Regions from separate parts of the Rothia sp. HMSC073B08 genome, predicted to be linked through region 2. Evidence: riboswitches for the same ligand, from Rfam matches in the RefSeq annotation. Region 2 holds a riboswitch; the other holds the start of a gene.
The links. Region 2 has a riboswitch for thiamine pyrophosphate ahead of HMPREF2884_RS04790 (ECF transporter S component). Riboswitches for the same ligand answer to the same signal wherever they lie in the genome.

Region 1: linked by a shared signal. The riboswitch ahead of HMPREF2884_RS06330 (bifunctional hydroxymethylpyrimidine kinase/phosphomethylpyrimidine kinase) and the one ahead of HMPREF2884_RS04790 (ECF transporter S component) in region 2 are both predicted to bind thiamine pyrophosphate.

What each region holds. Positions count from the first base shown of each region.
Region 1 is NZ_KV811082.1:1,525-13,027, reverse strand. It holds gene HMPREF2884_RS06330 (bifunctional hydroxymethylpyrimidine kinase/phosphomethylpyrimidine kinase) at 321-2,063, opposite strand; TPP riboswitch at 2,052-2,241, opposite strand; gene HMPREF2884_RS06325 (ABC transporter ATP-binding protein) at 2,483-4,231, opposite strand; gene HMPREF2884_RS06320 (ABC transporter transmembrane domain-containing protein) at 4,233-6,134, opposite strand; gene HMPREF2884_RS06315 (DEAD/DEAH box helicase) at 6,580-9,180, shown strand; gene HMPREF2884_RS06310 (alpha/beta fold hydrolase) at 9,286-10,737, shown strand; gene HMPREF2884_RS06305 (TerC family protein) at 10,852-11,503, opposite strand, start outside.
Region 2 is NZ_KV811065.1:6,244-17,746, forward strand. It holds gene HMPREF2884_RS04785 (ABC transporter ATP-binding protein) at 1-1,472, opposite strand, end outside; gene HMPREF2884_RS04790 (ECF transporter S component) at 1,536-2,165, opposite strand; TPP riboswitch at 2,224-2,324, opposite strand; gene HMPREF2884_RS04795 (DUF4235 domain-containing protein) at 2,591-2,824, shown strand; gene HMPREF2884_RS04800 (MFS transporter) at 2,985-4,421, shown strand; gene HMPREF2884_RS04805 (septin family protein) at 4,585-5,916, opposite strand; gene dcd (dCTP deaminase) at 6,049-6,648, opposite strand; tRNA gene HMPREF2884_RS04815 (tRNA-Gly) at 6,802-6,872, shown strand; gene HMPREF2884_RS04820 (thiamine phosphate synthase) at 7,550-8,170, shown strand; gene thiO (glycine oxidase ThiO) at 8,173-9,255, shown strand; gene thiS (sulfur carrier protein ThiS) at 9,304-9,501, shown strand; gene HMPREF2884_RS04835 (thiazole synthase) at 9,658-10,428, shown strand; gene HMPREF2884_RS04840 (ThiF family adenylyltransferase) at 10,419-11,474, shown strand.

The DNA.
Region 1 (11,503 bases), on a different contig from region 2:
AAACCGGGAAGGAAGGCGTTTGACCCGCCGCGGGGGTTGGATGAGGTGGTTGCGACGGGCCAAACTGGTCGGTTACACGCCGTAGAGGTGCGGGCGCGGCAGGTACATCAGCCAGTTGGGTGAGGGCCGGAATCCTGCCGCAAACGGTTTTCACCGACGCCTTAAGCATAACCGGCACAGACCCCGAACCGGCGGTAGCTTGAGTGAAGCATCAATCACCTATCTCACGCCATGCCGGGGCGGTATTCAGCCCAAAAATCGGTACCTAAAGCCCCGGCGTCCCAAACCCCGCGCGAGCCTCTAGCGCAGCGCCCGACGAACTACCGCAGTGCCCGGTGAGCCTGGTCGAAGAACTCACGCTCATACACGCACGCCGACAGGTACGCCCGCGCCGCGCGGACACGCTGAGCCGGTGAAGCCGCCTCAAACGCACGCTCCACCTCCGCGAGACTACGCGCCACATCCGCGGCAAACTCCTCGCCACCGTACAGGCTCAACCACTCCGCGTACGGGTGGTCCGCGTGGTTCTGCGAGGAGAGCACGGCGCCCACCTCTTCGTACAGCCAGTAGCAGGGCAAGATAGCGGCTGCGCCGACCACGTAATCATCACCGGCGGCGGAGGCGCGCAGGAAATTCGTGTACCCCATCGTAACGGGCGAAGGCCCACCCAGGCGTGCGCGGTTCGCCAACCAGCCCTCGTGCAGCTGCGATTCGGCGGCAATCGCCTCGTGCGCGCCAGCCGCCCAGTGCACCTGCGCCTCAGCGGTATCAGCACGCGCTGAGAGGGTCGCGAGCGCACGCGAATAATCACGCAGGTAGAGGGCATCCTGGTCCAGGTAGAAGGAGAACAGGTCCTCGTCGAGGGTTCCGTCACCGAGGGCACGCACGAAGGGCAGGTCCAGGATCTGGTGCCAGGTTTCGCCACCCGCAGCCCAAAGAGCGGCAGTCCAGGGACCGGCGGGCTTTACGACGGCTTCACCGGCGGGCACGGGGCTGACCGGCAGCAGGCGCTCCGGACTGGTGCCGTCCAGGGCATTACCCTCAGAGTCGGTGGTGGCGAGCAGGTGATGCCACGGGTACGCGGAGGCAGCAGCCTCCAGACGGCGGGCACGTGCGGCGTGGTCCACCGGGCCGTGGCCCTCACCGGAGCCGACCTGCAGACCGGCACCCGCGGCAATGGATTCGTGGAGCCAGCGGGTGCTCCACTGCAGTGCGCGGTGGGTATCTTCGCTGGTCAGAGTGTTCTTCTGGTCTGCGGCAGGTTCTGCGGCTTCAGTGTGCTGCAGCAGTTCCACGCCCAGGCGGGTTGCCAGCGAGGAGGACAGGGAGCATCCGGTGCCGTGCGTATTGCGGCTGTCCAGGCGCGGGGTGCGCACGTGCGCGCAGGTGCCGTCCGGGAAGACCGCGGTATTGCCGGCGTCCTGACCGCACAGGTGACCGCCCTTCACAATGACGGTGGTTCCGGTCGCCGCCGCGAGGTTCGCCGCCTGCTCGTGCGCCTCATCAAAGGTCTGAGCGGGCTCCTTCTGACAGAGCACGGCAAGCTCCGGAATGTTCGGGGTAATCACGTCCACGAGCGGCACGAGGTCGCGCAGCGCCTGCTCCGCTTCCGCCTGCAGCAGACGGTCACCGCTGGAAGCAATCATGACCGGGTCGAGCACGACCACGGGCACCGGGTGCTCGCTCAACCAGGTGCGGACGGTACGGATCGTGGCTGCGTCGCCGAGCATGCCGATTTTCACGGCGTCTACCGTGACGTCATCAAAAACGGCGGCAAGCTGCGCGGTCAAAAACTCCAGGGGCGGGGTGAATACTTCACGAACCCCACAGGTGTTCTGAGCGACCAGTGAGGTGGTCACGCACATGCCGTAACCGCCGGATGCGGTAATGGACTTGAGGTCCGCCTGAATGCCCGCACCGCCGGAGGGGTCGGTTCCCGCAATGGAGAGGACCCTCGGCACCCGAGCTGTCTGAGGTGCCCGGGGGGTTCCGGGAGCGCTCGCGCCGGGTACAGGGTTAGAGGTGGATGCGCACGTGGGCGCGGTAGGCTGCTCTGCCTTCATCGATAATCCCTTCGCTAGTTCGAACTAGAGCAGGTTCAATGGGTGTTTTTCTCAGCCTTGAGTGTTTGTACGCTGTTTCGCGCGCCTACCGTTCCGTGCCCCCGCTGTTTTGGTTGCCCGTCTTTGGGTGGGTCAGCGGGTTGGGAGCAGGCGTCTCAAGGCACCCCATATCGCTCTGCCAGGTTATCACAACGATTCTCAGTAGCTGAAAGTTTTGCGGGTGACAAGTGAATCTCTCCGAAATTTTCGTTTGAGCATTGCGGTACTGCACCACCATTCCGGCTCAGGTTTTCCAGCGCAGGCTTCAGCACCCCCCAGAACTCGCCCGTTAAAAGGCAATGCCCGGCACCGCTTTAGACGGTACCGGGCACTATCAGCCGGACATATCGCCGGGCATATCCACCGGGCTAGGCCAGAGCTTAGGTGAGGGCGAAAATCTCTGCCGGTGAACCCTCCGCAATGATCCTGCCCTCGTGCAGCAGGACCGCACGGTCAGCCAGCGAGGCGATACGCGCATCGTGCGAAATAATCAGCACTGCACGGTTCGCCAACACGGCGCGCAGGGATTCGGTTGCGTCCGCGAGTTCCAGCTGGGTGGTGGACTCGTCCAGAATCACGGCGTGTGGGTCGGCAAGCACGATACGTGCCAACGCCAGCTGCTGAATCTGGTCGCGGGTCAGAGGCGAATCCGCGCCGCTGACGACGGTGTCCATGCCCTGCGGCAGGTCGCGCCACCAGCGGGCACCGACAGCGTCCAGTGCCTCACCCATCTGCTCGACGGTTGCATCCGGCACAACCACCGTAAAGTTATCGGCGAGGGTACCGAAGAAGACGTGCGCTTCCTGCGTGCAAACCAGCAGACGCGGGCGGCCGTCGGCGGCGGCATCGGTCGGGAAGTCGCCGTGACCCACCGGGCGACCCATCACGTTAATGGTGCCGTCCAGGGCGGTCAGCGAACCACCAATCAGACGCGCCAGGGTGGTCTTACCCGAACCGGAACGACCCACCAGGGCGAGCGCCTCGCCGCGGCGAATCTTCAGGTTGATGCCTTCCAGAACGAGGGCGTCCGGCGAGTAGCCGTAGGAGACGTCGATGCAGTCAATGGCGTACTGCGGGTCCTTCACGGCTTCATCCGAGACGGCGGCGAACGCTTCAGCGCGGTGCTGTGCACGCGCCTCACGCTGCTTCTTCGCCAAGGACACCACACCGAACACGCGGCCCATGTTCACGAGCATGATGCGCAGGCTACTGACGTGGTGGTTCAGCATGTCGGCAAGGGTTCGCAGGCTGAAAACCATGACCGAGGCGGTCGCTACGGCACCCCAGCTTGCCCAGCCGAGAGCCACACAGGCGGCGCCCCAGAGCATGCACAGAATCGTGGGGATCCAGGCGTTAATAGCGTCCACGGTGAAGTACAGCTGGCGGATGCGCACCATGCCCAGCTGCGCGGCGAACTGGCGCTTGTTCTCACCGGCGAAGGCATCTTCGCGGGCGGTATGAACGCCCAGCTCACGGATCGTGGAGGTGCCGCGAATGTTCTCGGTCAGCACGCTGTTGAGGTCGCTCACGCGCTCCTGGGCGGTCTGGTTGCGTGCCGCCATGAGCGGCAGCATCTTCGACATGATGAGGGCAAGACCGGCAATCATGGGTAGCATGATCAGACCCATTGCCGGGCTCACGAACGCCAGGGAGAGCGTGGAGATAATGAAGTACAGCACCACGTAGATTGCACCGAGAAGGTCTGTGCTGACAGCGTTTGCGGCCGAGGACAGGTCGTCGGTCACGCGGGTGAGCAGGTCGCCGCTGCCGGCTTCTTCCACGGTGCGTGCATCCAGGTCGAGGGTGCCGTCGAGGGTGTCCTGGTTGGCGTCACGGGTGACGAGCGCACCCAATCGGGCCGCACTGTACGAGGAGACCATGAGGGTTATTGCCTGCACGATGAACGCCGCCAGAATAATCAGAATCGGCTGCCACGGGTAGCTGGAGAACTTACCCGCCACCACGTCGTCCACGGTGGCACCAATCTGCAGGGGCACCACCGCACCCATGAGGGTGCTGACCATGTAGATGACGAAGGTGTAGAGGGCTCGCCCCTTATGCGCTGCGAGGTAGTTCCACATGCGGCGTGCCACGTAGGCGGGGCTTTCGATGGGGAGCTGCTTTGCCATGCTAGTTCACCTCCTGATTCTGAGTGGTTGCGGGGGTTTCTGCCTGAGCGACGGGGTAGCCGTCGCGTTCCATGCGGCGGGTCGTCTCCGCGGGCGTGGAGACAACGTAGACCTGCTCCAAATCCTGCAGCAGGCCGGGGTAGCCGACGGGCAGGCGGTCGCTACCGACCTGGGTTTCCATCGCATCGTAGATGTAGCGCTGGCTGGGTTCGTCCACGGAGTTCAGCGGCTCGGTCAGGATGAGCACCTGCGCGTCCTGTGCGAGTGCGCGGGCGAGTGCCAGACGCTGACGCTGACCACCGGAGAGGTTCGCGCCTTCACTGGTGATGCGGGCGGCAAAGTAGTCTTCGGGGTTGCGTCCGCCCAGTCGGTAGGCGATTTCGCGGGAGTCGGTAATCTTCAGCAGCTCCTGGTCCTTTGCCTGTGCCAGCTCCTCGTCGGGGTTCGGCACGGTACCCAGGCGCAGGTGCTCCTGCAGGGTTCCCGCGAAAATCATGGGATTCGGTTCGCTCAGCAACACGCGGCGGCCGGTTGCGTCCTTGAGGTCCTCTCCCCCGCGTCGCAGGGTGCGGGCGAGCGCCTCGGCGTAGTCTTGCGCGGTGAGGTTGTAGTCGCGCGGGTTGACGTACACGATGCGCAGGTTGCTAGCACCGGTGGGGGCGACGGGTACGGGCACCTCGAAGGTGCTCGCCTCGACTGTTTGTTCGGCGCGTGCCAGCTGCGCCATTTCTTCGTCGGTGCGCGGGCTCTTCAGCACGCCCTGGCGTACGCCCGCGTGGCCTTCGAGCCGGGCGACCTTGGCGAGCGCAATCTTGGCGTAGCGCCATTCCGTCAGAAAGTTCTGGGTAATCCAGATGGGGCCACCCATCATCGCAATAATGGAGGCGACGGTCACCAGGGACGCGGCGGGGGTGTCGGAGACCCAGCGGCCATTTTCGACATGGCCGGTGAGGGCGAAGCCGACGCCGAGCAGGGTCACGGCACCGCCGAGCAGCGCGCGGATGAGGAACATCCAGCGGTGCGTCTTTTCATAGCGCATGTAGCTGTCGAAGACTTCGTCAGTGCCGCGGTGGTAGCGCTCACGCATCTGTTCTTCGGCACCGAGGCCGGCGATGGTGCGCAGACCGGTGGCGATGTCGGAGGCGCGTGAGGAGGCTTCGCCATCCTTCTCACGGTATTCGCCAATCTTGGATTCGAGGAAGGACGAGTACCAGGCAATCACGCCGACCACGATGAGCGTACCGATGAGGGTGACAATCGCGGTGACGGGGTTGATGAGCCAGAGCTGCACGGCACCGAGGGTCGCGATAATCATGGCATTGACGAATAGCGGCAGTGAGAAGTAGACGGCCGTGATGCGGCGTACGTCTTTGTTCATGACGGTGACTGCTTCACCCGCATCAACGGTTGTGCGGGTGCGTCCCATGAGTCGGTTGATGTAGACGCGCCAGTCGCGGCCGAGTTCTGCGCTGAGGGTCATGGAGGTGCCCCAGCCGAAGAACTCGTTGATCACGATGAAGGTGATGGCTGCGACGACCACCCAGAACATGGGCCAGGCGTCGGGGGCTTTTCCGGCGATGTGCTGGTTAATGAATTGGCCCACCATGACGGGGATCAGGATTGCGCCGATACCCGCGGTAGTTTCTCCGAGGACGGGGATTGCCCAGCGGTGCCAGGGGTATTTGTGTCCGGGTGCGGTGACTCGCAGGGCGAGGCGCTTTTTGAGGGCTTCCTCTTCCGCCTTGCGTTGTTCGCTACCGGTTACTTCCTGTGCAGCTTTTTTCTGCGCAGTTTTTTTCTGAGCGGCTTTTTCCTGCGTGGTTTTGTTATGCATGGATTCTTCATGCGTAGCTTCTTCGCGCGCAGCGTTTTCTTGTGCCTTGTCAGCGTTGTATTCAGTCATTCAACGTCTCTCCTTTCTCCTACCCTATTCCTTTATCAATGTGGCACGCAACACTATTTGCATCATAGGTGGGCGTGTCGTTATTTATGCAACGTATTTTGGAGTTTGTATCAGCCGCTCAATATGCACCGACATCAATCGGCGGATTCTGCATCTACGAGGTAATCTATGCGGCATGGGGGGCCTACGTTTTCGACCTTCTGAGCACCAGGTTTTTGCACCACTGCACTTTTAGTGCTTTGTTCTACACTACACGAATTTGGGGAATTCCCGCGTTAGCGCGGCACCGCGCCTCCCGAACGCCCTATAAACGCCCCGCGAAGGAACCGCAACCACCCTGCAAAGATGCAGTGAACACCCCGCAAGCACTCCGCGAGTACCCGTTTGTTCCCTCGTAACGATAACGCCCCCGCGTCCGCCCTATTCCCGATAGACTGGAATCCTCATGAGTATTTTGAATTTTCTTTCTCCCACGCTGGGTGAGAATCCCGGCGACTACAATCGACGCGATTTTAAGGGCAACCCCCTCACCGCCGAAGAAATCTATGAGGCGTTCACCGAGTGGATTTCGACCCGCGGTATGACCCTGTACCCCGCCCAGGACGAGGCCGTTCTGAGCATTGCCGCCGGCCACAACGTGGTGCTGGCAACCCCGACCGGTTCCGGTAAGTCCACTGTGGCTGTTGCCGCGCATTTTACGGGCCTGGCGACCGGTCAGCGCTCCTACTACACCGCCCCCATTAAGGCGTTGGTGTCTGAGAAGTTCTTTGACCTGATTAATATTTTTGGTGCCGAGAACGTGGGCATGATTACCGGCGACTCCGCCATTAATACGGAGGCGCCGATTATCTGCTGCACCGCGGAAATTCTCGCCAATATTGCCCTGCGCGAGGGTAAGGATGCGGACCTCTGCCAGGTCATCATGGACGAGTTCCACTTCTACTCTGACCCGCAGCGCGGCTGGGCGTGGCAGCTTCCCCTGCTGGAGCTTCCGCAGGCGCAGTTCCTGCTGATGAGCGCGACCCTGGGCGATACGACTCGCTTCCAGGAGGAGATGACGGCGCTGACCGGTCGTGAGAGTGACCTGGTGGCGCATTCTGAGCGCCCTATTCCGCTGCATTTCTACTACTCCACCACCCCGGTTCAGGAGACGGTGCAGGAGCTCGTGCAGACCAAGCAGACTCCGGTCTACATTGTGCACTTCTCGCAGAAGGCGGCGCTGGAGCAGGCGAACGCGCTGCTGTCGGTCGCTATCGCCTCCAAGGAAGATAAGGAACGCATCGCCGAGCTGATTGTTAAGTTCCGTTTCGGTCCGGGCTTCGGTAAGGCACTGAATAAGCTGGTGCGTGCCGGTATCGGTATTCACCACGCGGGTATGCTGCCCAAGTACCGCCGCCTCGTGGAACAGCTGGCTCAGGAGGGTCTGCTCAAGGTAATTTGCGGTACCGACACCCTGGGCGTGGGCATTAACGTGCCCATCCGTACCGTGCTGATTACGGCACTGTCGAAGTTTGACGGTGCCCGTAGCCGCCGTCTGCGTGCCCGCGAGTTCCACCAGATCGCTGGACGCGCAGGCCGCGCCGGTTTTGATACCGCCGGCACCGTGGTGGTTCAGGCACCCGAGCACGATATTGAGAACGCTCGCCTACTGGCGAAGGCTCAGGCGAAGTTCGGTGACGACACCAAGCGCATTAACCAGTCGCTCTCCTCCAAGCGTAAGAAGACTCCGGAAGGGTTCGTTGGCTGGTCCGAGAAGACCTTCGACCAGCTGGTAGAGGCAGCCCCGGAGCCGCTAACATCCTCCTTCGACATCACCCATTCGATGCTGCTGAACCTGATGCACCGCCCGGAGAACCCGGTCATTGCCGCGTACCGCATCATTCAGGAGAACCACGAGAGCCCTGCGCGCCGCCGCGAGCTGCTGTGCAAGGCAATCGGCATCTACAAGGAATTGCTGACCGGCGGCGTGATTGAGCGAACCAACACCCCGGACAAGCACGGCTCCTACCTGCGCATGACTGAGGACCTGCAGGATAACTTTGCCCTGAACCAGCCGCTGTCCGCTTTTGCGGTCGCCGCGCTGGAACTGCTCGACCCCGAGTCCCCCAGCTACGCACTGGACGCGCTCTCCCTCATTGAGGCGACCTTGGATTCGCCGAACCAGGTGCTGTACGCACAGGAACGCAAGGCGAAGAACGAACTGTCGGCACAGCTGAAGGCGGACGGCGTGGACTACACCGAACGCATGAACGAGCTGGACAAGGTCACCTACCCGCAGCCCCTGGCGGAGCTCATCGATCAGGCGTACACGACCTACAAGCAGTCCGCGCCGTGGGTGGCACGTTTTGAGCCGCGCCCCAAGTCAATCGTGCGTGACATGTACGAACGCGCGATGGGCTTCAACGACTTCGTGCAGTACTACTCGCTCGAACGTGCCGAGGGCGTGCTCCTGCGTTACCTCTCTGACGCATACAAGGCGCTGCGCCACACCATCCCCGATTCTGCCGTGACCGACGAGCTCGACGACATCATCGAGTGGCTCGGCGAGCTGGTACGCCAGACCGACTCCTCCCTGGTGGACGAATGGGAGAAGCTGGCTGCCGGCGAAGACACCGCGACCATTGCGGCCGAGCACGCCTCCATCGAGGAGGAAGAGCCTCCCGCCGTGACGCAGAACCTGCGTGCCTTCCGCGTGATGGTGCGCAACGCCCTCTTCCGCCGTGTGGAGCTCTTCGCTGACGAGCGTGACCGCGCCCTGGGCGCCCTGGACGAGTGGTGCGGCTGGGATGCCGACCGCTGGGCGGACGCCATGGACGACTACTTCGACACCTACGACGACATCTACACGGACGCCGACGCGCGCTCGCCTCGCCTGGTCAGCATGGATGAGGACACCGCCGCTCACCCGGGCGTGTGGAAGGTTCAGCAGAGCTTCGCCGACCCCGAAGATAACTTTGACTTCGGTATTCGTGCCGAGGTTGATCTGGCGGCATCCGATGAGGCGGGTTACCCGGTGCTGAAGATTCTGAGCGTGGGCGAGTTCTAAGACTCCGATTGAGACTCCGAAAGAGACTCCGAAAGAGACTCCGCCCGAGGCTCTGCCACGATGTTGCCCGTAGTGGGCTAGAATACAGAGTATCTATCTATTTGAATGAAAGAAGGTTCACCGTTGACCGTTTCTTCGCTTCCCAAGGTTGAGTACCGCAAGGGTTCGGTCGTCAAGCACGACGGCTACGAGATTACCGACCACTGGTTCCAGGTTCCCCTGACCCACGGTCTGATTTTCTCCAAGGGCAAGGATGCCGCTCTCTCCTCCCGTTTCGCGGACCAGACCATCACCGTGTTCGCCCGTGAGGTTGTGAGCACCAACGAGACTCTGACCGTTTCGGCTGATAAGCGTCCTTACATTGTGTACCTGCAGGGTGGCCCCGGTTTCGGTTCGCCGAAGACCGGCTCCATTGGCGGCTGGATTGCTGAGCTGGCGAAGACTCACCGCGTGGTTCTTCTGGATCAGCGCGGTACCGGCATGTCTTCCCCGCTGTCTGCCCGCACCATCACCGCTGTGGGTGACGCGCAGGTTCAGGCTGAGTACACTGAGCTGTTCCGTGCGGACTCCATCATCGCTGACGCGGAGGCTGTCCGCGAGGTGCTGCTGGCTGACCGTGCCGACAAGCGCTGGTCCACCATTGGTCAGTCCTTCGGTGGCTTCCTGACCCTGTCCTACCTGTCGTTCGCACCGCAGTCGTTGCGTGACTGCCGCATCACCGCGGGCCTGGCGCCGATTCGCACCTCCGTGGACAACGTCTACCAGCACACCTTCGACCGCATGAAGGAACGTGTTGAGGAGTACTACAGCTGGTTCCCCGAGGACGCTGAGCTCGCTACCCGCATTGCTGAGCACCTGCGCACCCACAAGGAGTACCTGCCCACCGGTGAGCGTCTGACCGATCACCGCTTCCAGATGGCCGGCCATTTCCTGGGTGGCCGCTGGCGCGAGCGCGGTCTGCACTACTTCCTGGAGACCGCTTTCGCTGAGGGTAACGACCACCTGTCCGATCAGTTCCTGACCGCTATGGGTGCCGAGGTGACCTTCCAGGCGAACCCGCTGTACGCCCTGATGCACGAGACCATTTACGCTGACGGCCCCGCTGACGGCGTTCTGCCCGGCATCCCCGGCTACGAGCTGTCCCCCTCCCCCGCGCCGACCAACTGGTCTGCTGCTCGCGTGGCGGCTTCCCGCCCCGAGTTCGCACCGGATGCGGACCGTCTGCTCTTCACCGGCGAGCACATCTTCCCCTGGTACTACGAGGAGGATCCCTCGCTGCGTCCGCTGGCTGAGGTTGCGAACCTGCTGGCTGAGAAGAAGGACTGGGGTCGCCTGTACGACCACGCACAGCTGCACAAGAACGAGGTTCCCGTGGTGGCTGCGGCGTACAACCCGGACGTGTACGTGGACTTTGAGCACTCCATGGAGACCGCTCGCTGGGTCGGTAACACCCACGTGTGGACTTCGAAGACCCACCACCACGACGGTTTCGGTTCTGACTCGCTGACCATTCTGGGTCACCTGAAGAACATGCTGGCTGAGGTTCACAACCAGTAATTCTTCTGAGATATCTCTGATATAGCTAAAGCCCCTCACTCCGGTTGATCCGGTGTGAGGGGCTTTAGTGTTAGCGCCAGCCTGGTGAGGCCGCATACTCAGTAGCTCAAACTACTACTTCGAGGAGGAAGCGTGCGCATCCTGTGCGGTGCGGGCACGCATCACGAGGGCGTGGTATTCGTCTTCCTTCTCGATCAGCTCGTCACGCAGCTTCTGCGGAATAGTCTTGAGCTTCTCGGTTTCCTGCTGCCAGCGGGCGGTGATGTCCGCACGCTCGGCGGCGGGTGCATCCTCGGGCAGTGCCAGGTACTTCTCGGAGAGCGCCTGAACGCGCTGAATGGTCTGCAGTGCGCGGCCCTTGGGGCTGAGCAGCGAGGCAAGCACGGTAATAATCAGGACGCCCACGATGACCATCAGCGACATTTCGGTGCTGATTTCGACCACGTGCACGGGCTCGCCGTGGTTGATGAACGGCAGGTTGTTCTCGTGCATTGCGTGCAGGATGAGCTTCACACCAATGAACGCGAGGATGGTCGCCAGGCCGTAGGAGAGGTAGACGAGGCGGTCCAGCAGGCCGTCAATGAGGAAGTACAGCTGGCGCAGACCCATGAGGGAGAACGCGGTCGCGGTGAACACAATGTAGACGGACTGGGTGAGGCCGAAGATCGCGGGGATCGAGTCGAGCGCGAAGAGCAGGTCGGAACCAGCGATAGCGACCATGACGAGCATCATGGGGGTCATGACGCGCTTGCCGTTTTCGATGGTG
Region 2 (11,503 bases):
CCGAAGGTGGGTTCGTCGAGGATGAGGATTTTGGGTGCGGTGGCGAGTGCGGAGGCGACGGAGAGCCTGCGTTTTTCGCCGCCGGAGAGGGTGAAGGGGTTGGCGTCGAGTAGGTGGGTGAGGCGTAGGCGGGTTGCGAGTTCGTTGGTGCGGGCGGTGAGGTCGTCTTCGTTGAGGGGGCTGCGGGTGAGTGCGGCGAGTCGGCGGGGGCCGAGTTCGAGTTCTTCGCGTACGGTTCCGCGGATGAACTGGTATTCGGGTTCTTGGAAGACGTAGCCGATGCGGCTGAGCATTTGGGCGGGGGTCCAGGTGGGCACGTCCCAGTGGGCGCGCTCGCCGCCGTGGTTACCGCCGTGGTTACCGCCGTGGTTACCGTCGTAATTACGCAGCGCGTCGGTGGCGGTGAGGGTGCCGTCGGGTGCGGTGAGGAGCCCTGCGAGGGTGAGGGCTAGGGTTGATTTGCCGGCGCCGTTGGGGCCGAGCACGCTGAGGTGTTCGCCGGCGTGCAGGGTGAGGTTGATGCCGCTGCGCAGTACGGGCAGGTCGGTGGGTACGGGTGCGGGGGTGTCGCCGAGGCGTTTGATGGTGCGTCGGCGTGCGCGTCGTTGTTTGGGGGTGGGTTGTGCGCGGGTGATGCTGAGGTTTTCGGCGCGAAGTAGCGCCTCGCCGTGCTCGCCGCCCTGGTTATCGCTGTCGCTCTGCGGTGCACGCGGCACGTAGTTGGGTACCCACACGCCCGCGTCGATGAGGTCTTGGCGGGCTTCGGTGAGTACGGTGTCGGGTACGCCGTCGTGGGTGATGGTGCCGCCTTCGCCGAGCACGATAATGCGGTCCATGTGCGGCGCCCAGATGCTCACGCGGTGTTCTACGACGAGCAGGGTCGCTCCGGTGGCTTGCGCGGCGGCAAGGATGCTGTCGCGTACTTCCTGCACGCCGGAGGGGTCGAGGTTGGCGGTGGGTTCGTCGAGAATCATGGCGCCGGGGTGCATCGAGAGGATGCCCGCCAGGCCGAGGCGCTGCTTCTGCCCGCCGGACAGCGCACTGCTGGGGTGGTCGAGGGGCAGGTGGTTGAGCCCTACGGCGGTGAGGGCTTCGGTGACGCGGCCCCAGATTTCTTCGCGGGGTACGCGCAGGTTTTCGGGGCCGAAGGCTACGTCGTTGCCGACGGTTGCCATGACGATGGAGGATTCGGGGTCCTGCTGCATCATGCCTGCGGTGCCGCGTGCTTCGGCGGGTGCTTGCCCGTTGATGGTGATGGTGCCGCCGGCGGATTCGCCGTCGTCATCGTGGAGCACACCGGCGATGGCGTGCAGGAGCGTCGATTTGCCGGCGCCGGAGGTGCCCAGTAGCAGGACTTTTTCACCGGGGTTGATGGTGAGGTTGAGTCCGCTGATGACGGGTTCTGGGCGTCCGGGGTGGTGCCAGCTGAAGTTGTTGAGCTCGATGCGCGCCCCGCGCGGTGTTGCTTCCATGATGGTTCCTTAGCCTTTTGTGTGGCTGCTGTTGTGTGCCGAGTGGTGACTAGTTGCTGGTGGTTAGCGGCTGGTCTTGCCGGATGCCAGCGAGGAGAGCACACCGGTCTTGGCGAGGTTCTGCACGAGAATCCACGCCAGGAAACCTGCGATGACTGCGCCGGAGATGACTGCGCATGCTACGTAGATGATTGCCTTGACTGGTTCCATGTCGGGGTAGTAGATGAAGATTTCGTTAACGCCCATGAACAGGCCGCTGAGCGCACCGGAGAAGATAGCGACGGTTGCGTTCCAGCGGCGGTAGCGGAAGATTGCGAAGGCGATTTCAGCACCGAGGCCCTGGAAGAGGCCCGCGATCAGGATTTCGCCGCTCCACGCGCCGCCGGTGAAGAGTACGGAGATGAATGCTGCGACGATTTCGCCGAAGAGTGCGGCACCGGGCTTGCGGATGAGCAGGCCGCCGAGGGTGCCGCCGAGCAGCCATGCGCCGGCAACGATGGGGCGGAATTCGGGTGCTGCTACGAGTGCGGCTTTGGCGGCGGGGCCGACTGCGATGTCCCAGATCCAGAAGATGACGGCGCAGGCTACTGCAATGACTGCGGCGATAACGATTTCGTTGACTCGCCAGCGCAGGTTCGGCTTCTTCTCTGCCTGGGTAGATGCCTGGGAGGCGGGGGTTACGTTCTGTGACATTGGTGGTCCTTCCGTCGTTGGAAGGGGAATGTCCTCGCCCTCTGATTGGACGAGGGCATTGAGAAGAAATTCGACTCCCTACGCCGGTACTAACCGGATCAGGTTCGAGGGTCTGCTTAGCACTCTCAGCGCCTCGGTGGCGCTCCCCTGTCGTGTGGGGTTCCTTGTCCGTACCGTTGTGGTGCGGGTGGGAACCCAGGTTCGATTGTAGGCTTGTCTGGCTGTTCGTGCCAATTTGCCGCTTTTTGTTTCGTTCTTCTGCCCGCATTACAGAATTGCACGGTGTACAATTTTGGGACGGAGAGGCTCCAAGGCGGCACGAACGCCTTAAACCCTATACGCTAGGGAGTGGCGCTCTTTTCTCACCCAACCCCGAAGGGGTTCACGGGCAGGACGCCGCATCGTATACAGCTAAGGAGATACATATGAACCCCGTCGCTAAGCTTGCTATTGCGGGTATCAACATGGGCGCTGCTGCCCTGGTTGGTAAGGGCCTGGGCGCAGCCTGGACCAAGGCTACCGGTAACCAGCCTCCCGCCATTTCCCACGAGTCTGAAGATACCCTGCGTCAGGTCATCCTCTGGACCGTTCTGACCTCCGTCGTGGGTGCTGTGGTGAGCTTCGGTATTGCTCGCCTGCAGCGTCGTTTCTTCAACTAAGACTTTGCGCCTTCCGCGCGAAAGTTCATGAACTAGGCGGTACGTATCTTCGCTCGGTACGTACCGCCTGGTGTTCCCTCTTCAGCACGCCCTCCCCACTTCAGCCGGTTTCATGCCGCCGCTACGCTGAAGCGCCACCTCGGCATCCGAAAGCACAACTATGACTATTTCTTCTCCCCGCCGTAAGACGAAGGCTCAGCGTAGGGTCGTTGACCACGCGAACAGCCGCCGTTCGGTCGCGTCCTGGGTCATGTGGGATGTTGGTTCGTCGAGCTTCGACTCGATTATGACGACCTTCATCTTCACCGTCTATCTGACCAGCAGCTACTTCGGCACTCCCGAAGAGACTTCTTCGGCGTTGTCTTTGGGTCTGACCATTGCCGGTTTCCTGATTGCTATCCTGGCGCCGGTCACCGGCCAGCGTAACGACAAGTCCGGCAAGGGTATCTTCTGGCTCGGTGTGAACACCATGCTACTAGTCGGTTCGATGGCGGCGTGCTTCTTCGTGGGCCCCACCCCGCAGTACCTGTGGCTGGGTGTCACGCTGATTTCTGCGGCGAGCGTGTTCAGCGAGTTCGCGTACGTGAACTATAACGCCGTACTGCCGCGCATCTCCCACCCTGAGAATATCGGCAAGATTTCGGGCGCCGGATGGGCTGCCGGCTACATTGGCGGCATCCTGGCGCTGGCTGTGGTGCTGTGGGGTTTTGTGCTTACCCCCGAAGTACTCGGCCTGACCACCGATAACGCCCTGAATATCCGTGCGGTCGCGCTGTTCGCCGCCGCCTGGTGCCTCATCTTCTGCGTGCCTCTGCTGGTGCGTATGCGCACCCGCGAGCGCTTCCTGCCGGAGGTGCTGCCCACCCGCGAGCTGCGTTTCCTGGAGCTCGGTATGGAGCGTCTCTCCCCGGCTCGTCAGGGCGGTCTGCTCGCCTCCTACAAGGCGCTGTGGCGCACCATTAAGCGGCTGAAGATGACGTCCCCGCAGACCCTGTGGTTCCTGATTGCTTCGGCGGTGTTCCGTGATGGTCTGTCCGGTATTTTTACGTTCGGCGGTATTCTTGCGGCGGGCACGTTCGGTTTCAGCACTTCCGAGGTAATCCTGTTCGGTATTGCCGGTAGCGCTGTCGCGGCGGCTGGCGCGATCCTGGGCGGCTACCTGGATGACTACCTGGGCCCGAAGGCGATTATTGTTATCTCGCTGGTCGGCATTATCTTGGCGGCTACCCCGCTGATGTTCTTCCCCGAACCGGGCGTGTTCTGGGTATGCGCCCTGCTGCTGTGCCTATTCGTGGGCCCGGCGCAGTCGGCATCCCGCACCTTCTTGGCTCGCCTGGCTGATCCCGGCACTGAGGGTGAGCTGTTCGGTCTGTACTCGACCACCGGCCGTGCCACCAGCTTCCTGGCGCCGATGCTGTTCGGTCTGTGCGTGAGCATCATGGGCGCGCAGATTTGGGGTGTGCTCGGTATTCTGATCGTTGTGGTGGCGGGTCTGCTCCTGCTGCTGCCGGTGAAGGCACCCGGCCCGTTGCGTGTGCGTGCGGCTCGCCGCGAGCAGAAGCGTGAACAGAAGCGCCGCGACAAGGCTGGCCAGTAAAGCGGCTCAGTAAGGCTGCGCGGGGCTAAGCTCTCCGCACCCCGCAAACGCAACCTCGCGAACGCAACAGGAGGGGCGGGTAGAAGATCATCTTCTACCCGCCCCTCCTTCGTGCTTAAGCAGTGCTTATTCGGCGGTGCTCATCAGCGGAGAGCCGCGGCGGCTAGTCCTCCACCACGTCGTCCTCATCATCAGAAACAGCGTCCTCAGAGGAATCCAGCGCAATCTGCTGCTCCTCCTCATCCAGAACCTCATCGCTGGTCATCTGAGCCCAGGTTGCGTCATCAATCAGCGGATCATCAATCACACGAACCCACAGCATCGAACCAGCCGCCAAAGCGCTCAGATTCTCGTCATACGCTTCCGCAGGCAGACCCTCAAAGATCTCAGCCAGACGCGCAAACAGGTCATCGTACGAAATATCGCCCTCAGCCTGCAGCCAGCACTCAGCCGCAAACTCAGACAGCTCATTCAGCTCGGTATCGCACAGCAGCAAGAACGGGCCGTCCTCACCCACACGCACACCCGAAGTACCCGGCATACGAGAAACCGCAATCGTACCGTTCAAGAACACACCCGGCAGGTGATCCCCAGCCGTGTACTTCTCCAGGCTCTCAACCTCATCAGCGTTCGGCAGCTCGCCACCATTCAGCAGATCCTGAACCAGCGGCAAAGTATCCTCAATCTCCGAGTACACCAGGCGCCACACGCCGCCGCAACGCTCCACCAGCTTAGCCAGCGACACAACACCCTCAGGGTGACGCGCCAGACCCGAGCTCTGCTCGCTCAAGAACACCAGAGCCTCATGCAACGGAACACGCTCAAAATACGGCTCAGAAGCCGACTCATCACGAGAAATGAACACAATACGCGACAGCTCATAGCTGAGGTCATCACGATCAACCACGTTCAAACCCAGATCCACCGGGTTCTGCTGATCCTTCGGCGCATTCGGGTCAACAATCACAGACAGCGGCTTCGGATACGGCGACACAACACCCTCATCCGAAATAATCGCAGTCTCATCAGTCAGGTACGCAAACTTCGAACCCAAGAAACGCGACGCAGTCGTCTTACCGCTACCAGAAACACCCACCAGCGCCACAGCGCGCTTCGACTCAGGGTCACCAATAACAGCCGCATGCAGCATCACACCGCGACCAACCAGCTGCTCAATCATCGCCAACGTAATACGGCTCGTCAGATCCTGCATACCCGAATCATCATCAGCCACACGCAGCGTCGAAACCTTATCAAACGAACCCATCAACGGATTCGCCAAATCCATCACCGACTCATCAGTCGGCGCATGAACCAACATCACCTGATCAAAACGAGACAACGAAGCATACGCCTCATCAGGAGTATCAAAAAACTCCGGAGCAAGAGGCTCCCACGCCTTCTTAAAACGCTCCACAAAAGAGTCCGACATATCAATCAGATACAAAGAAACTTCCGCGCCAGCAACACGCAGAACAACAGGCTTCAGATTCATCAAAAAATCCTTAGAGAGTGAGAGATAAAAACCCGCACGCGAGTGAACGCACGAGCACAACAGGCGAAAAAACCGCCCAACGCGGGCGCACAAACACACAGCCTGCACGCCCGCACCCCAAAGCGGGAAAGACTAAGACTCCACAGAACCATCCGCAGGAATCATCGTCTGATGAAAATTCAAATAACTACGCGAAGCAGTCGGGCCACGCTGACCCTGGTAACGGTTACCATACGCACCAGAACCATACGGATGCTCAGTCGGGCTACTCAAACGGAAGAAACACAACTGACCAACCTTAGAACCCGGCCACAACATAATCGGCAAAGTCGCCATATTCGACAACTCAAGCGTCACATGCCCCGAAAAACCAGGATCAATAAAACCAGCCGTAGAGTGAGTCAGAAGACCCAGACGACCCAACGACGACTTACCCTCCAAACGGGCAGCCACATCATCAGGCAGGGTCACCTTCTCATACGTAGAACCCAACACAAACTCACCCGGATGCAGAATAAACGGCTCATCAGGAGCCACCTCCACCAGGCGCGTCAAATCCTCCTGCGGCTGAGCAGGATCAATATGCGGGTACTTATGGTTATCGAACAGACGGAAGAAACGATCAATCCTCACGTCCACACTTGCAGGCTGAATCATCGACTCATCGAACGGATCAAGAACGATGCGCCCATCAGCAATCTCTTGACGAATATCGCGATCTGAAATAAGCACGCTTAAAGGATACCTGGCAAACACCACCCACGTGCAGGCATCCACCAGCCCCAGCACACAGGCCTACATCACATTTCAACCCCGCCACCCCGCGCACAAACAACCGCAACACATTTCACTCCCGACAAGCAGGCGCGATACACTGAAAAAGATGCGGCTGTAGCTCAATGGTAGAGCGCACGCTTCCCAAGCCTGATACGCGGGTTCGATTCCCGTCAGCCGCTCTTCAAAGCCTCTTACTTCACGGTAGGAGGCTTTTTATTTTGAGTTAGGTTGAGTGGGTCGAGGCGGTATGTTCCTTGCTCCTACAGGGAACCCGTCCTCGCTTCGCTTCGGACACCCTGATGTCGCGACGGAACATACCGGCCTCTCCCCTGCTAACTCCCTCCCCTTCTCCGGGCAGGTGGAGTAGTGGGTGCGACCGTGCGTTGGGGAACGAACCGCGGGGCCTCGGTTTGGGAAGAGTGTGCGGGAACGGGGAGGGGGAATACTGGGGTGAGGTACCGCAGACAGCTCGCCAAGAATGAACATTAAGTTGAGGGCATTGCGGTGACTCCGTATGGGAGGTCAGGGCGCCTTCCCGAGGGCTCATCGAGACAGGGCTTGTTGTAGCCCCATACGAGCGCGCAGCACAGCTATACCTTCCTGCAGCGACATCAGGGTGCCCGAGCTCTGCGAGGGCGGGTCCCCTGCAGGAGCGAAGGAAGTGTATAGCGTACGCCTCAAAGCATCCCATCACATCCGGCAGGCTCCCCTACACGAGCGAGGAACACACCCCGCGAGCCACCCCAAAACACTTGAAGAATGTTCAACTCCCCACGCAGCTGTGCTAACCTAACCACAGAAATTCAATGAGAGATTTTCTCAAAAACAGCTACTCGACGACGAATCGTAGACCCGCATGACCCGCGAAACGCACCCCTACACCACCCCCGCACGCCCCCTCGACCTGAACCTCTACCTCGTCACAGGCAACAACCCCCTCGAAACCGTCCGGGCAGCCAAACACGCCACCTGCATCCAGGTCAGGTCCAAACCCATCAGTGCGCGCGAACTCTACCAGCTCACCGAAGCTATCGCCGGCATCATCCAGCCGCACCAGACCCTCCTCATCGACGACCGTGTAGACGTCGCCCTCGCGCTGCGTGCCCGCGGCGTGCGCGTTGACGGCGTGCACATCGGTCAAGACGATCTGCCCGTAGCCGACGCCCGCGCCCTCCTCGGCGCCGACGCAATCATCGGTCTGACCACCGGCACCCGACAGCTCGTCGAAGAGTCCAACAAGATCGCGCACCTTATCGACTACATCGGCACCGGGCCGTTCCGCCCCAGCCCCACCAAGCAGTCCAACCGCCCGCCCCTCGGCGTTGAGGGGCTCCGCGAACTTGCCGAGCTGTCCGCCGTGCCGACCGTAGCTATCGGCGACATCACCCCCGAAGACTGCCCCGCCATCCGCGCCACCGGGGTCGCCGGAATCGCCATGGTCCGCGCCTTCGTCGACAACCCCGCGCTGCAGGCATAGCCATGACCATCACCATCATTGGCGGCGGAATCATTGGCCTCACCACCGCGTTTGAGCTCACCGAACGCGGCGAGAACGTGCACCTCATCGACGCCGAAACCAGCGACTACGGCACCGCCGACGACGGCACGGCACTCTACCCCGCCGCCAGCCACTACGCCGGCGGCATGCTCGCGCCCATCGCAGAAGTGCAATTCCAGCAGGACGCGCTCTTCCCGCTCATGACCGCCAGTGCCGATGCCTACCCCTCCCTCATGAGCAGGCTCAGCCGCGCCACCGACCTGCCCACCGGCTACGACACCACCGGCACACTCATTGTCGCCGCCGACCGTGCCGACGCCGAGCACCTGCAACGCACCCGCGCCTACTACCGGGACATGAACCGCCCCGCAGACCCCGTCACCCCCACGCAGGCACGCACCCTCGAACCGCTCCTGGCACCGCGTATTGCCGGCGCTGTGAGCATCCCCAGTGACCATCAGCTACACCCGCGGCTCATGAGGCGCGCCCTCAAAGACGCCCTCACCCGCCGCGGCGTCACCTTCAGCACCGAACGGGTCACCGACCCGGACGCAGGCGACATTATCTGCACTGGACTAGGGGCAACACTGCACGGGGACTACCCGCTACGCCCCGTCTACGGGGACATTCTGCGCCTGCGCGCCCCGCGACCCATCCTCAAGCATGTAGTGCGCGGCTACGTGAACTCCCGCCCCGTCTACCTCATCCCCCGCCCCGACGGGGAGCTGTGCATCGGCGCGACCAGCCGCGAAGACCACCGCACACTACCCGCCATTGACGGCGTACACCAGCTGCTACGTGACGCAATCCGGCTCGTGCCCGCCGTTGAAGAGTGTGAGCTTCTGGAGGCGAACGTCGGCGCCCGCCCCGGAACCCCGGACGACCTGCCCATCTTCGGGCACCGCACCCGTGCTGACGGCACCCGCCAGCTCGTGTCCACGGGCTATTTCCGCCACGGTATTCTGCTTGCCGCGCTCGCCGGCAAGGTTGGTGCGGAGGTCGCCTGCGGGGCTGAGATTCCGCCCATCATGCAGGCGTGCGACCCGGCACGATTCACCCACTAAACACAGTCCCCGCCGGATGCACCCGGCACCTTCACGAAAGGATTTCGCATGATTATCACCTACAACGGCGAGCCGCTAACCACGAATGCCCGCACCGTATTTGACCTTGTCATGGACCAGTTCGGTACCGAAAATGGCGTGGCTGTGGCGCTCAACCGCAGTATCGTGCCGCGTTCCACGTGGCTGGATGTGCCGCTGAACGAGGGCGATAGGGTGGATGCCCTCACCGCCGTTCAGGGCGGCTAATCTTCCAGCCTGAACCGGCGAGATTCCCGCCGGCTCATACCCACCGGCAAAAAGAACAGATATTCTCGGTTTTTGTTCCCTAAACCGGGCGCACCGTAGCGCCCCGCACCAACCAGCAAACCCCGTTATCTAGACGTTCCCACAGAGGAGAACACCATGAGCCTCACACCGCTCACCATCGGCGACCGCACCTTCACATCCCGCCTCATCATGGGTTCCGGAGGCGCAACCAGCATGGACCTGCTCGAGCAGGCGCTCATCGCCTCCGGCACCGAAATGACGACCGTTGCCATGCGCCGTCACGCCGCAGGCACCCCCATTTTTCCGCTTCTGCAGAAGCTCAATATTGCGCCGCTGCCCAATACCGCAGGGTGCCGCACCGCAGCCGATGCGGTGATGACCGCGATGCTCGCCCGCGAGGCGCTGGGCACTTCCTGGGTGAAGGTCGAGATCATCCACGACGAAGACACCCTACTGCCGGACACCGTGGAGCTGTTGAATGCTTGCGAGCAGCTGGTCGCTGAGGATTTCACGGTGCTCGCGTACACCTCTGACGATCCGGTGGCTGCCGCTCGCCTGGAGGATGCGGGCGTTGCGGCGGTTATGCCGTTGGGCGCGCCGATTGGTACCGGTCTGGGCATTTTGAACCCGCACAATATTGAGCTGATTGCTTCCCGCGCGCAGGTTCCGGTGGTTCTGGATGCTGGCGTGGGTACCGCATCCGACGCGGCGCTGGCGATGGAGCTGGGTTGTGATGCGGTGCTTCTGGCGTCGGCGGTGAATCGTGCTGAGGATCCGGTGGCGATGGCTCAGGCGATGAAGTTTGCGGTGCAGGCGGGTGCGTTGGCGCGTGAGGCTGGCCGTATTCCGGTGCGTGAGCACGCGAAGGCATCGTCGCCGTCGGAGGGTTTCGTCTCGTGGATGTAAATCTCACCCCTACCCCGGTGAATCCGGAGCATGCGCGTCTGGATCGCGAGCGCACTGACCGTCAGCGTCGCCTGCCTGGCTTTGATCAGGATGCGGTGGCGGCGGCACGCGTGTTGGTGATTGGTGCTGGTGGTTTGGGTTGTCCGGTGGTGCAGGCGTTGGCGGCGGCTGGTGTGGGGTATCTGCATATTGTGGATTCTGATTCGGTGGAGCTGTCGAATATTCAGCGTCAGCCGCTTTTTGGTGTGTCTGATGTGGGTGAGCCGAAGGCGGAGGTTGCGGCGCGCCGTGCCTTGGAGCTGTGCCCGTCGTTGACGGTTGAGACAACGATTCGGCATGTGGATGCGTCCTGGATTTTGGATCTTTTCGCTGTGTCGGCACCGGATTGTGTGGTGGATTGTACGGATACGTTTGCGTCGAAGTATCTGATTGCGGATGCTGCGCAGGTTGCGGGTTTGCCGCTGGTGTGGGGCACGGTTTTGCGTTTTGGCGGGTCGGTGAGTCTTTTTGAGCCGGATGGCGCACATTTGCGTGATATTTTTCCGACGATTCCGCAGACGGTGGAGTCGTGTGCGCTTGCCGGGGTGTTGGGTGCGACGACGGCTGTGGTTGGTTCGCTGATGGCGACGGAGGTGCTCAAGTTTGTGAGTGGTTTGCCGACGGCGGCGGGCACTCTGCTGACGTATGATGCCTTGTCGGGTACGTGTACGTCGTTTGGGGCGGTGCCGGATCCGGCGCGTGTGGTGCCGGTGGATTTGTCGGCTCATGAGGTTCCGCAGGTTCTGCTGGATGTGCGTGAGGTGCCCGAGCGTGAGGAGTCGGTGAAGCATGAGGGTTCGCTACATGTGCCGTTGTCGCAGCTGAGCGACGCTGAGGGGTCATTGTTGCCGGCAACCGACGTGCCCGCGGAGCTGCTGAGTTTGTTTGAGTCGGTGCGTGATCAGCGTGTGGGCGTTTTCTGTGCCTCGGGTGCGCGAGCGCAACGCTTTGTGCAGGCATACGCGGAGCTGGCGGGCGAATACGGGGGGCGCCTCACGACACTGTAGAAACGGTTTCCCCATGTGCAGGGCGTAAA